Regions from separate parts of the Streptomyces sp. ID05-26A genome, predicted to be linked through region 2. Evidence: riboswitches for the same ligand, from Rfam matches in the RefSeq annotation. Region 2 holds a riboswitch; each other region holds the start of a gene.

The links. A riboswitch is a leader RNA that binds a small molecule or an ion and turns the genes downstream of it on or off. The one in region 2 is predicted to bind S-adenosylmethionine.
Region 1: it holds a riboswitch for S-adenosylmethionine, as region 2 does, so the genes downstream of both, thrC (threonine synthase) here and PV646_RS01690 (aminotransferase class V-fold PLP-dependent enzyme) in region 2, are expected to answer to the same signal.
Region 3: it holds a riboswitch for S-adenosylmethionine, as region 2 does, so the genes downstream of both, PV646_RS14580 (methionine ABC transporter ATP-binding protein) here and PV646_RS01690 (aminotransferase class V-fold PLP-dependent enzyme) in region 2, are expected to answer to the same signal.

The regions. Positions count from the first base shown of each region.
Region 1 is NZ_JARAYZ010000005.1:614,459-617,725, forward strand. Features, by position in the region: gene PV646_RS37520 (DNA internalization-related competence protein ComEC/Rec2) at 1-484, shown strand, start outside; gene thrC (threonine synthase) at 468-1,724, opposite strand; SAM riboswitch class I at 1,736-1,879, opposite strand; gene holA (DNA polymerase III subunit delta) at 1,967-2,935, shown strand; gene PV646_RS37535 (hypothetical protein) at 2,964-3,267, opposite strand, start outside.
Region 2 is NZ_JARAYZ010000001.1:344,887-348,153, reverse strand. Features, by position in the region: gene PV646_RS01695 (potassium/proton antiporter) at 1-1,263, shown strand, start outside; SAM riboswitch class IV at 1,337-1,451, shown strand; gene PV646_RS01690 (aminotransferase class V-fold PLP-dependent enzyme) at 1,486-2,817, shown strand; gene lspA (signal peptidase II) at 2,841-3,267, shown strand, end outside.
Region 3 is NZ_JARAYZ010000001.1:2,932,733-2,935,999, forward strand. Features, by position in the region: gene PV646_RS14570 (resuscitation-promoting factor) at 1-29, shown strand, start outside; gene rsmA (16S rRNA (adenine(1518)-N(6)/adenine(1519)-N(6))-dimethyltransferase RsmA) at 136-972, shown strand; SAM riboswitch class I at 1,061-1,154, shown strand; gene PV646_RS14580 (methionine ABC transporter ATP-binding protein) at 1,371-2,369, shown strand; gene PV646_RS14585 (methionine ABC transporter permease) at 2,366-3,049, shown strand; gene PV646_RS14590 (MetQ/NlpA family ABC transporter substrate-binding protein) at 3,079-3,267, shown strand, end outside.

The DNA of each region.
Region 1 (3,267 bases), on a different contig from region 2:
TCAACACGCGCTACCCGATTCCCGGTGGCACGCCAGGACTCGCGTGGGCGCTGTGGCAGACGAACTACTCGGCGACGCCGTGGCCGCACGACGAACTGAAACCCGATTTCGGTTACTACATCTGCGAAACGCTCGAAGACGGTACTCGCGCCGTCACTCACAAAGCGGTGATCACGCATGTGCTGCCGCCGACGAAGGCGGAGACGCCGGAGGAGGCGTACGACCTGGTCGCCGAGCGGGTGTTCGACGACGAGCTGCGGGTGGCGCCGGACGTCTGGCACGACTACCACTACAACGCGCTCAAGGCGGACGCCCCGTGGCCGCAACGGGTTGTGGCGTGGCGCGCGGCTGTGGAGCAGGTCGGGCCGTACGTGGTGGACGGCCTGCAGCGCTTCCCGCGCACGGGCTGGCTCAAGACGGACGCGATCTCCCTGTGAGCCAAGGAGATCGCGTCCGTGAGGAGGTGATTAACCCAGTGCCTTGATGACGGCCTCGGCCGACGGCGGGACCGTGGCGCGCGGGCCGATCGTGTCGCCGAGCGCGTCGAGGGTCTTGAGGCCGTCGCCGGTGATCAGCAGCACGGTCTCGGCGTCGGGGTCGAGCTGGCCCGACTCGATCAGCTTCTTCGCCGTCGCGACGGTCACGCCGCCGGCGGTCTCGGCGAAGATGCCCTCGGTGCGGGCGAGCAGCTTGATGCCCTCGACGACCTCTTCGTCGGTGACGTCCTCGATGGCGCCGTTGGTGCGGCGCACGGCGTCGAGCACGTACGGGCCGTCGGCCGGGGCGCCGATCGCCAGCGAGCGGGCGATGGTGTCCGGGCGGACCGGGCGGATGACGTCGTGGCCCGCCTTGAAGGCGGCGGAGATCGGGGAGCAGCCGGTGGCCTGCGCGCCGAACACCTTGTACGGCGAGGCTTCGACCAGGTCGAGCTGGCCGAGTTCGCGGAACGCCTTGTCGACCTTGGTGAGCTGCGAGCCGGACGCGATCGGCACGACGATCTGGTCGGGCAGGCGCCAGCCGAGCTGCTCGGCGACCTCGTAGCCGAGCGTCTTCGAGCCTTCCGCGTAGTACGGGCGGACGTTGACGTTCACGAACGCCCAGTCCTCGTTCTCCGCGGCGAGTTCCTGGGCGAGGCGGTTGACGTCGTCGTAGTTGCCGTCGACGGCGATCAGGGCGCCGTCGTACACCGCGCTCATGAGGATCTTGGCGCGCTCGAGGTTGGAGGGCACGAGAACGACGGACTTCCAGCCCGCGCGGGCGGCGGCCGCGGCGACGGCGTTCGCCAGGTTGCCGGTGGACGGGCAGGCCAGCACCTTGAAGCCGAGTTCGCGGGCGGCGGCGAGCGCGACGCCGACGACGCGGTCCTTGAACGAGTGCGTGGGGTTGCCGGTGTCGTCCTTCACCCAGATCTTGCGGACGCCCAGCGCCTTGGCGAGGTTGTGCGCCTCGACCAGGCGGGTGCCGCCGGGATCGGTGTTCGGGTGCTGTTCCACAGTGGACGGAACGGGGAGGAGGCCGCGGTAGCGCCAGATGGACCTGGGGCCGGCCTCGATGTCCTCGCGCCGGATCTTCCCGAAGTCGTAGGCCACTTCCAGCGGCCCGAAACACTCGAGACAGGCGTACTCAGGAGCGAGAGGGGTCTCATTCCCACACTCCCGGCACAGCAGTGCCCGGGCAGGGCCGAGGTCGAACTTCGTGCTCGTGGGCACAGTGACAGCAGTCATCGCGAGGTATCTCCTCATCTTTCCCGCGAAATCGAACGGGTCGGAATTGGCACCGTGATCGTCTGCGCATGCCTATGCACAAGGTTCTGCGCATGGCGCTGACGCCGGTTGCCGGGGCTTCTTCGGGCCGTTCCCTCTGCCCCTCTGGATGAGCGGTGTTCAGTTGTGGTCACCAAGCTACGGCAACAGTCCGTCGCGCAGCCACCAACGTCCACGATCCGGGACGTGGAAAGATGCGGAGCGTGAGCGCACCGGAGTCACTGCACCTCGTCATCGGCGAGGAGGAGTTGCTGGTCGAACGTGCTGTTCGGGCGGCTCTCGAGGCCGCACGAGAGGTCGACTCGACCGCCGATCTGACCCGCGTCCAGGTGACTGATCTCACGGCTCCGGAGCTCGCCGAACTGGTGAGTCCGTCGCTGTTCGCGGAGGGTCGCGTGATCGTCCTGCAGAACGGGCAGGACATCAGCAAGGAGATCGCCGACATGGTGCTCTCCTACGTCAAGGCGCCTGCGGACGGCGTCACGCTCGTCGTCGTGCACACGGGCGGCGGTCGCAGCAAGGCGGCCAAGGATCTGCCGGGGCAGCTGAAGAAAGCCGGTGCCGCGGTCACGGAGTGCGCCAAGGTCACCAAGCAGGGTGATCGCGAGGCGTTCGTGCGCAACGAGGTGCGGCGCGCGGGCGGCAAGATCGACTCGGAGGCCGTCGCCACGCTCATCGACGCGGTGGGCACCAACCTGCGCGAGCTCGCCGCGTCCGCGTCGCAGCTCGTCTCCGACACCGACGGCAAGGTGACGGTTGAGGAGATCCGCCGCTACCACCAGGGCAAGGCCGAGGTGACCGGGTTCGCCGTCGCGGAGAAGGCCGTCGTCGGCGACCGGGCGGGTGCCATGGAGGCGCTGCGCTGGGCCATGCAGCTCGGCGTGCCGCACGTGCTGGTCGCGGACGCTCTGGCGGACGCGGTGCGCACGGTCGCGCGGGTGTCCGCTGTGGGCCGCGCCGACCCGTTCAGCCTGGCCGGGCCGCTCGGCATGCCGCCGTGGAAGATCAAGAAGGCGCAGGCCCAGTCCCGCGGCTGGGACCAGTCGGGGCTCGCCGACGCGATGCAGGTGGTCGCGGGGCTCAACGCCGACGTGAAGGGCGTGGCGGCCGACGCCGACTACGCGCTGGAGCGCGCCGTGCTCCGGATCGTGGCCGCGCACAGTCGCCGCTGACGATCGCAGGCGCCGCTGACCTGCCCGATCACGGCCGGCGCGGAATCCCGATCAGGTACTGGGTTCCGGTGAAACCGGGTTCGACGCCGATCGTCCAGTCGAACGACTCGGTGCGGTCCAGTCCGTCGACGATCCGCCGCAACTCCGCGCGCCCGTACATGCGCAGGAACGACACCACGCTGTCGAAGAACATCATGATCGGCAGCACCGGCACGACGTAGGTCAACGCCAGCCGCATCAGGTAGCGCGGCAGCGGGTTGCGCTGGAACGGCGCCGCCAGCAGTACGGCCAGCGTGAGGAAGAACGGGAACACCAGCACGTAGAGCCACGAG
Region 2 (3,267 bases):
GGCGGCATCACGACCCGCTGGAACGCGGTGAAGTCGTCGCTGTGGCTGGGCGTCGCACTGTCCACAGTGGCCGTTGTGGTCAGTGTCGCGGTGACCGGCACGGCACTGCACTTCCTGCTGGGCCTCGACTGGCGGATGGCGTTGCTGTGGGGCGCGGTGCTGTCGTCCACCGACGCGGCCGCCGTGTTCAGCGTCCTGCGCTCGCTGGGTGTCGGCGCGCGGCTCACGGGCGCGCTCGAACTGGAGTCCGGTCTCAACGACGCACCGGTGTTCATCGCCGTGGTGCTGCTGGCCTCCTCCGACCAGATCTCCTGGACCGCGCCGCTGCTGGTGATCTACGAACTGGGCGCGGGCGCGCTCATCGGTGTGGCGCTGGGGTTCCTCGGCGGAGCCGGGCTGAGACGCGCGGCGCTGCCCTCCACCGGTCTGTACCCGCTCGCCACGGTGGCGGTGTGCGTGATGGCCTACACGGCCGGCGACCTCGTGCACGCCTCCGGTTTCCTCGCCACGTACGTCGCCGCGCTGGTCCTCGGCAACGCCCGCCTGCCGCACCGCGCCGACACCCTCTCGTTCGCCGAAGGCCTCGGCTGGCTCGCCCAGATCGGGCTCTTCGTGCTGCTCGGCCTCTACGCCTCGCCGTCACGGCTGCTCGACGTGCTCTTCCCCGCGCTGGTCGCGGGCGTGGTGCTGACGTTCGTCGCCCGGCCGCTGTCGGTGGTCCTGGCCTCGCTGCCGTTCAAGGTGCCGTGGCGGGAACAGGCGTTCCTCTCCTGGTCAGGCCTCAGGGGCGCCGTGCCGATCGTGTTCGCGCTGATCCCGCTGATCCAGGGGGTCGAGGGCGCGCGGGAACTGGTCGACGTGGTGTTCCTGCTGGTCATCGTGCTGACGGTGGTGCAGGGCACGACGCTGCCGTTCCTCGCGCGGCGGCTCGGGCTCGTGAAGACGGGCGAGGCGGTGGAGGTCCAGGTCGACTCCTCGCCGCTCGACGAGCTCGGCGCCGAACTGCTGCAGGTGCACATCCAGCGCGGGTCGAAGCTGCACGGTGTCTACATGTCCGAGCTGCGGCTGCCCACGGGCGCCACAGTCTCGCTCGTGGTGCGCTCGGGAAAGAGTTTCACGCCACAACCGACGACCCGGCTGCAGACCGACGACCAGTTGCTCATCGTCACCACCGAAGAGGCGCGCGACGCCGCTGAGCGGCGCGTTCGTGCCGTCGACAGGGCCGGTCGCTACGCCAGGTGGAAGGGCGAGACCGGCGATTAGTCGGTCTGCGAGCCTTCTCACGATGTGAATCGGGTGTCGACGGGAGGATCACGCTCCGCTAACGTCGTCGGCAGGTCATGAGAGCCAGCGTCAAGCCCAAGCTTGCTGGCCGGCAACCCTCCAACCGCGGTGGGGTGCCCTTGGTGAGGACCTGGTCCGGCGCGTGGGGCGCCGGTCAAGCGCGGGCCTTCGCAAAGGGCCCCTGGCCTCGGAGGCACCTCGATGACGCTCGCGATCACCCCCGGAACCACCACCACCGTTCCGGCTGTCGTCGGCGCCGACCTGCGCGTTCCCCTGGTCACCGGAGAGCGCGTGACCTACGCCAACCTCGATCACGCGGCCTCGGCGCCCTGTCTTCAGGAGGTCCGTGACGCCGTCGACGAGCTGCTGCCCTGGTACGCCAGCGTGCACCGCGGCGCCGGGTTCGCCTCCCAGGTCTCGACCCGCGTCTACGAGCAGGCCCGCGACCGCGTCCGCCGGTTCGTCGGGGCGCACTCCTCCGACGCCGTCGTCTTCACCCGCAACACCACTGACTCGCTGAACCTGTTGGCGCGCAGCGTTCCCAAGAACACCGCCGTCGTCCTGTTCGACAGCGAGCACCACGCCGCGCTGCTGCCCTGGAGGGGCCCCCACGTTCAGCGCGTCCTCGCTCCGTCTTCGTCCGGCGCCGCAGTTGTCGCGCTGGACCGGGCTTTGGCCGCCGCCCCGGTCGGCCCTCGGCTCGTGATCGTCACCGGGGCGTCCAACGTCACGGGGGAGCTGTGGCCGGTCGCCGAGCTCGCGAAGGTCGCCCGCCGGCATGGCGCGCGGATCGCGCTCGACGCCGCCCAGCTCGCTCCGCACCGCCCGATCAACGCCCGTGAGCTGGGTGTCGACTACGTCGTGTTCTCCGGCCACAAGATCTACGCGCCCTTCGGCGCGGGAGTGCTGGTCGGCCGCGCGGACTGGTTGCAGCAGGCCCAGCCGTACCTGGTCGGCGGCGGTGCCACGTCCAAGGTGACCGACCACGGCGACCGCCTCGGTGTGGCCTGGTCCGCGGTGCCCGAGCGGCACGAGGCCGGCAGCCCGAACGTCGTCGGCGTGCACGCGCTGGCCGCGGCCTGCGAGATCCTCTCGCGGCACTGGGAGCAGACCATCGCGCACGAGCAGGAGCTGCTGGCCCGCCTGCAGGACGGGCTGCGCACCATCCCCGGCTTCCGGGAACTCGCGATCCTGACCGACGCGGACAAGGTCGGCGTCGTGAGCTTCACGATCTCCGGCTTCGACGCGGGCTTCCTCGCCGCCGCACTGTCCGCCGAGTACGGCATCGGTGTGCGCGACGGGGCGTTCTGCGCGCACGTGATCGTGGGACGCCTGGTCAAGCAGGTCGGATCGCACGAGGAACGTGCCGTGCGCGCGTCGATCGGCCTCGGTACGACGGCCGAGCACGTTGATCGTCTGGTCGCGGCACTGCGCGCTCTCGTCACCGAAGGTCCGAAGTGGACCTACGAGCAGCGCGACGGCCGCTGGGTCCCGCAGGACGACAACCGAACCCTGCCGCCGTTCCTCGCGTAGTCCCAGTAGTGGAGACTGACCTGGTGAGCGACGAGGCCGAGGCCCCGGAGAAGGCCGCTGCGAAGACCTCGAGGGAGGTCGCTGACAAGCCTGCGGAAACGCAGGTCAGCGAGCCCGAGACGGTCGCGACCCCGGTGCTGTCGGGAGAGGTTCCCGAGCCGGAGATGACGACGCCGGGGGAGAAGTCCGCCGACGCGCCGGTCGAGGCCGGGGACGCCGAGGAGGAGTTCTCGATCACCGGCTCGCTGCCGGAGCCGAAGACGAAGATCCTCGGTGTGCTGGCCGCCGGTGTGCTGGTCCTCGACGTGCTCACCAAGGTCGTGTCCGTGGCGTTCCTGGAGGGCGCCGACCCGATCAAGCTCTTCGGCGGCGTGCTCTACCTGACGTTCGTCCGCAACCCCGGCGCCGCGTTCGGCCTGGCCGAGAGCATGACGTGGATCCTCGCGCTGA
Region 3 (3,267 bases), 2.6 Mb from region 2:
GCTGCCGCGCGAAGCTCGGCCTGCCGTAAACCTCTCTCCGTCCCCCGCCGAAGGCCGTCCGTGGTTCGCCACGGGCGGCCTTCGCCGTTTCCTCCCCTGCGACCTCCGCCGCGGGCCTGGTGCGAGAATGCACCGGTGAGCCTGCTGGGACCTGCCGAAGTTCGTCGTCTAGCTGCCGAGCTGGACATCCGCCCGACCAAGAAGCTGGGCCAGAACTTCGTGCACGACCCGAACACGGTCCGCAAGATCGTCACCGCGGCCGAGCTCACCGAGGACGACGTCGTCCTGGAGGTCGGGCCCGGTCTGGGTTCCCTGACCCTCGCGCTGCTCCCCGGCGCCAAACAGGTCGTCGCGGTCGAGATCGACCCTCCGCTGGCCGCTCGCCTCCCGCAGACGGTCGCGGAGATGGACCCGGAGAACGCCGGCAAGCTCCACGTCGTCCTCAAGGACGCCATGAAAGTCACCCAAGAGGACCTACCGGCACAACCCACCGCGATCGTCGCGAACCTGCCGTACAACGTCGCGGTCCCCGTGGTCCTGCACCTCTTGGCCGAACTCCCCAGCCTGCAAAAGGGTCTGGTGATGGTGCAGGCGGAGGTCGCCGACCGGATGGCCGCCAAGCCCGGCAACAAGATCTACGGCGTCCCCAGTGTGAAGCTCGCCTGGTACGCCGAGGCGAAGAAGGCCGGCTCGATCGGCAAGAACGTCTTCTGGCCCGCGCCCAACGTCGACTCGGGCCTGGTGTGGTTCCTGCGTCACGACAATCTTCTGTCCACAGTGGACCGGAAAAGGCTTTTCCAGATCGTCGACGCCGCGTTCGCGCAGCGCCGCAAGACGCTGCGAGCGGCCCTCAAGGGCTGGGCGGGCGGCTCGGCGGAAGTCGACGAACTGCTGTCGAAAGCGGGCGTTGATTCCCAGCTCAGGGGTGAGCAGTTGAGCGTGATCGACTTCATCCGGATCGCGGAAGCCTAGGCCGGGGATCCATCGGCCATCAGTGTGATCTGTCGAACGAATCCGGTTTTGGCTTGCGCAACCGAACGTCCGTCCGGTTGACTCTTACTTGCCATCCGGAGCGACTGAGAGACCTGGCTCTACGACGTCGCAGCAACCACCCGCTGGATGCGGGCAGGTGCTAACGCCAGGACCGATGGAGGATCACCATGGGTACCACGCGAATGCTGACGCGCCGTCGAGTCATCGACCAGTGCCGTCGCTCGTCTTCTGCATGTCGTCGCCACCTCGTCTAAGGCGCCTTCTCAAAGTCCTTTGACGCGCACTCGTCTGAAGAGTGGCGCACACCTGAGCAGCACACCTCGATCGCGCACACCCCCACCGGGCTGTGTGCCGTCGCGCGCAGCCGTGGAGCAGAAGTGATCACTGTCGAAAACCTCACCAAGTCCTTCCAGGGTGTCAGCGCCCTCAACGGCGTGACCCTCGACGTCGAGGCCGGCACCGTGCTCGGCGTGGTCGGCCCGAGTGGTGCCGGCAAGTCGACGCTCGCCCGTTGCGTCGCGCTGCTGGAGCGTCCCGACTCCGGGGCGATCCGCGTCGACGGCACCGACATCACCAGCCTCGACGGGTCCGCGCTGCGGGCCGCCCGTCGGCAGATCGGCGTTGTGCCGCAAGGGGATTCGCTTCTCCGTCAGCGCACGGCGGCCGGCAACATCGCACTGCCGCTGGAGTCCGCGGGCGTGCCCGGACCGCAGCGCCGCACTCGTGTGGGCGAGCTGCTGGACCTCGTCGGGCTCACCGACAAGGCCGCCTCGTACCCCGACCAGCTGTCCGGCGGGCAGCGCCAGCGCATCGCCGTGGCGCGCGCCCTCGCCGCCAACCCGTCCGTGCTCCTCGCCGACGAGCCCACGAGCGCCCTGGACCCGGAGACCACCGGTTCCGTGCTGACCGTGCTCGACCGTGCGCGCGCCGAACTGGGTGTGACCGTGCTCGTCGTCACGCACGACATGGGCGTGGTCCGGAAGATCTGCGATGACGTCGCTGTGCTGGAGCAGGGCCGCGTCGTCGAACACGGCAAGGTCCTCGACCTGGTCAACAACGCCGGAAGTCGCACGAGCAGCGCGCTGCTGCCCGCCGTCGACCTGAACCCGATCAACGAGAGCAGCTACGACCGCGTCGCGGACGTCGTGCTCGTCGGGTTCGCCGCGGTCGGCGCGCTTCTTCCCGAGGTCTCCCACCGGTTCGGCGTCGAGCTGAACATCGTCGGTGGTGGCCTCACGCGCCTGGGCGAGACGCCTGTCGCGCGGTTCCGGCTCGGCCTGAACGGCGAGCGCTCGGACTCCGCTCTGGAGTGGATCGGCGAGGCCGGCGGCTCGGTGCAGAGGTCCCTGAAGGGCCCCCAGGGAGTAGCTGCGTGAGGTCTGCAACACCCTGGCCCGACGTCTTCAGCTTTCTGCTCGAAGCCACCGGCGAGACGCTGTACATGGTCGGCGTCTCGACCGTCATCGCCACAGTTCTCGGAGTTCCCGTAGGTGTCTGGCTGCAGCTCACCGCACAGGGTGGGTTGCGGCCGAACGCCGCGGTGCACAGGATCCTCAGCTTCGTCACCGACCTGGGCCGCGCGATGCCGTTCATCGTGCTGCTGGTCGCGCTCACGTCCGTCACCCGCCTGATCGTCGGTGGCTCCATCGGCAGCACGGCGGTCATCGTGCCGCTGGCCGTGGGAGCGATTCCCTTCGTGGGCAGGCTGGTGCAGAACATCCTGTCCGAGGTGCACGTGACCGTGGTCGAGGCCGCGATCACCACGGGCGCCTCGACGTTGAGGATCGTGCGCAGCGTGCTGATCCGCGAGTCGCTGCCCGCGCTGATCAACGCCATCGGCGTCACCGTGATCGCCCTCATCGGGTACTCGGCGATGGCGGGCGTGATCGGTGGCGGTGGCCTCGGCGACCTGGCGATCCGCGAGGGCTACCAGCGCTTCAACGACCGGATCCTGTGGAGCACCGTGGCGTGGCTCGCCGTGCTCACCACCGTGATCCAGTTCGGTTTCACCCGTGCCGCCCGTGCGTCCGACCGGCGCCGGCACGCCTCCGTCTGACCCGTAGCAAGATTCTCAAAAGGAACGTCATGCGTATTCGTGCTGCCCTGATCGCAGTTGCTTTGACCGGTTTGACTGCTCTGTCCGCTTGCTCGTCGGGTGGTGCCAGCGCCTCCGACACGCTCAAGGTCGGCGTCTCCCCGGTTCCGCACGCCCAGATCCTCAAGTACGTGGCCGACAACCTCGCCGCGCAGAAGGGTCTCAAGATCGAGGTCGTC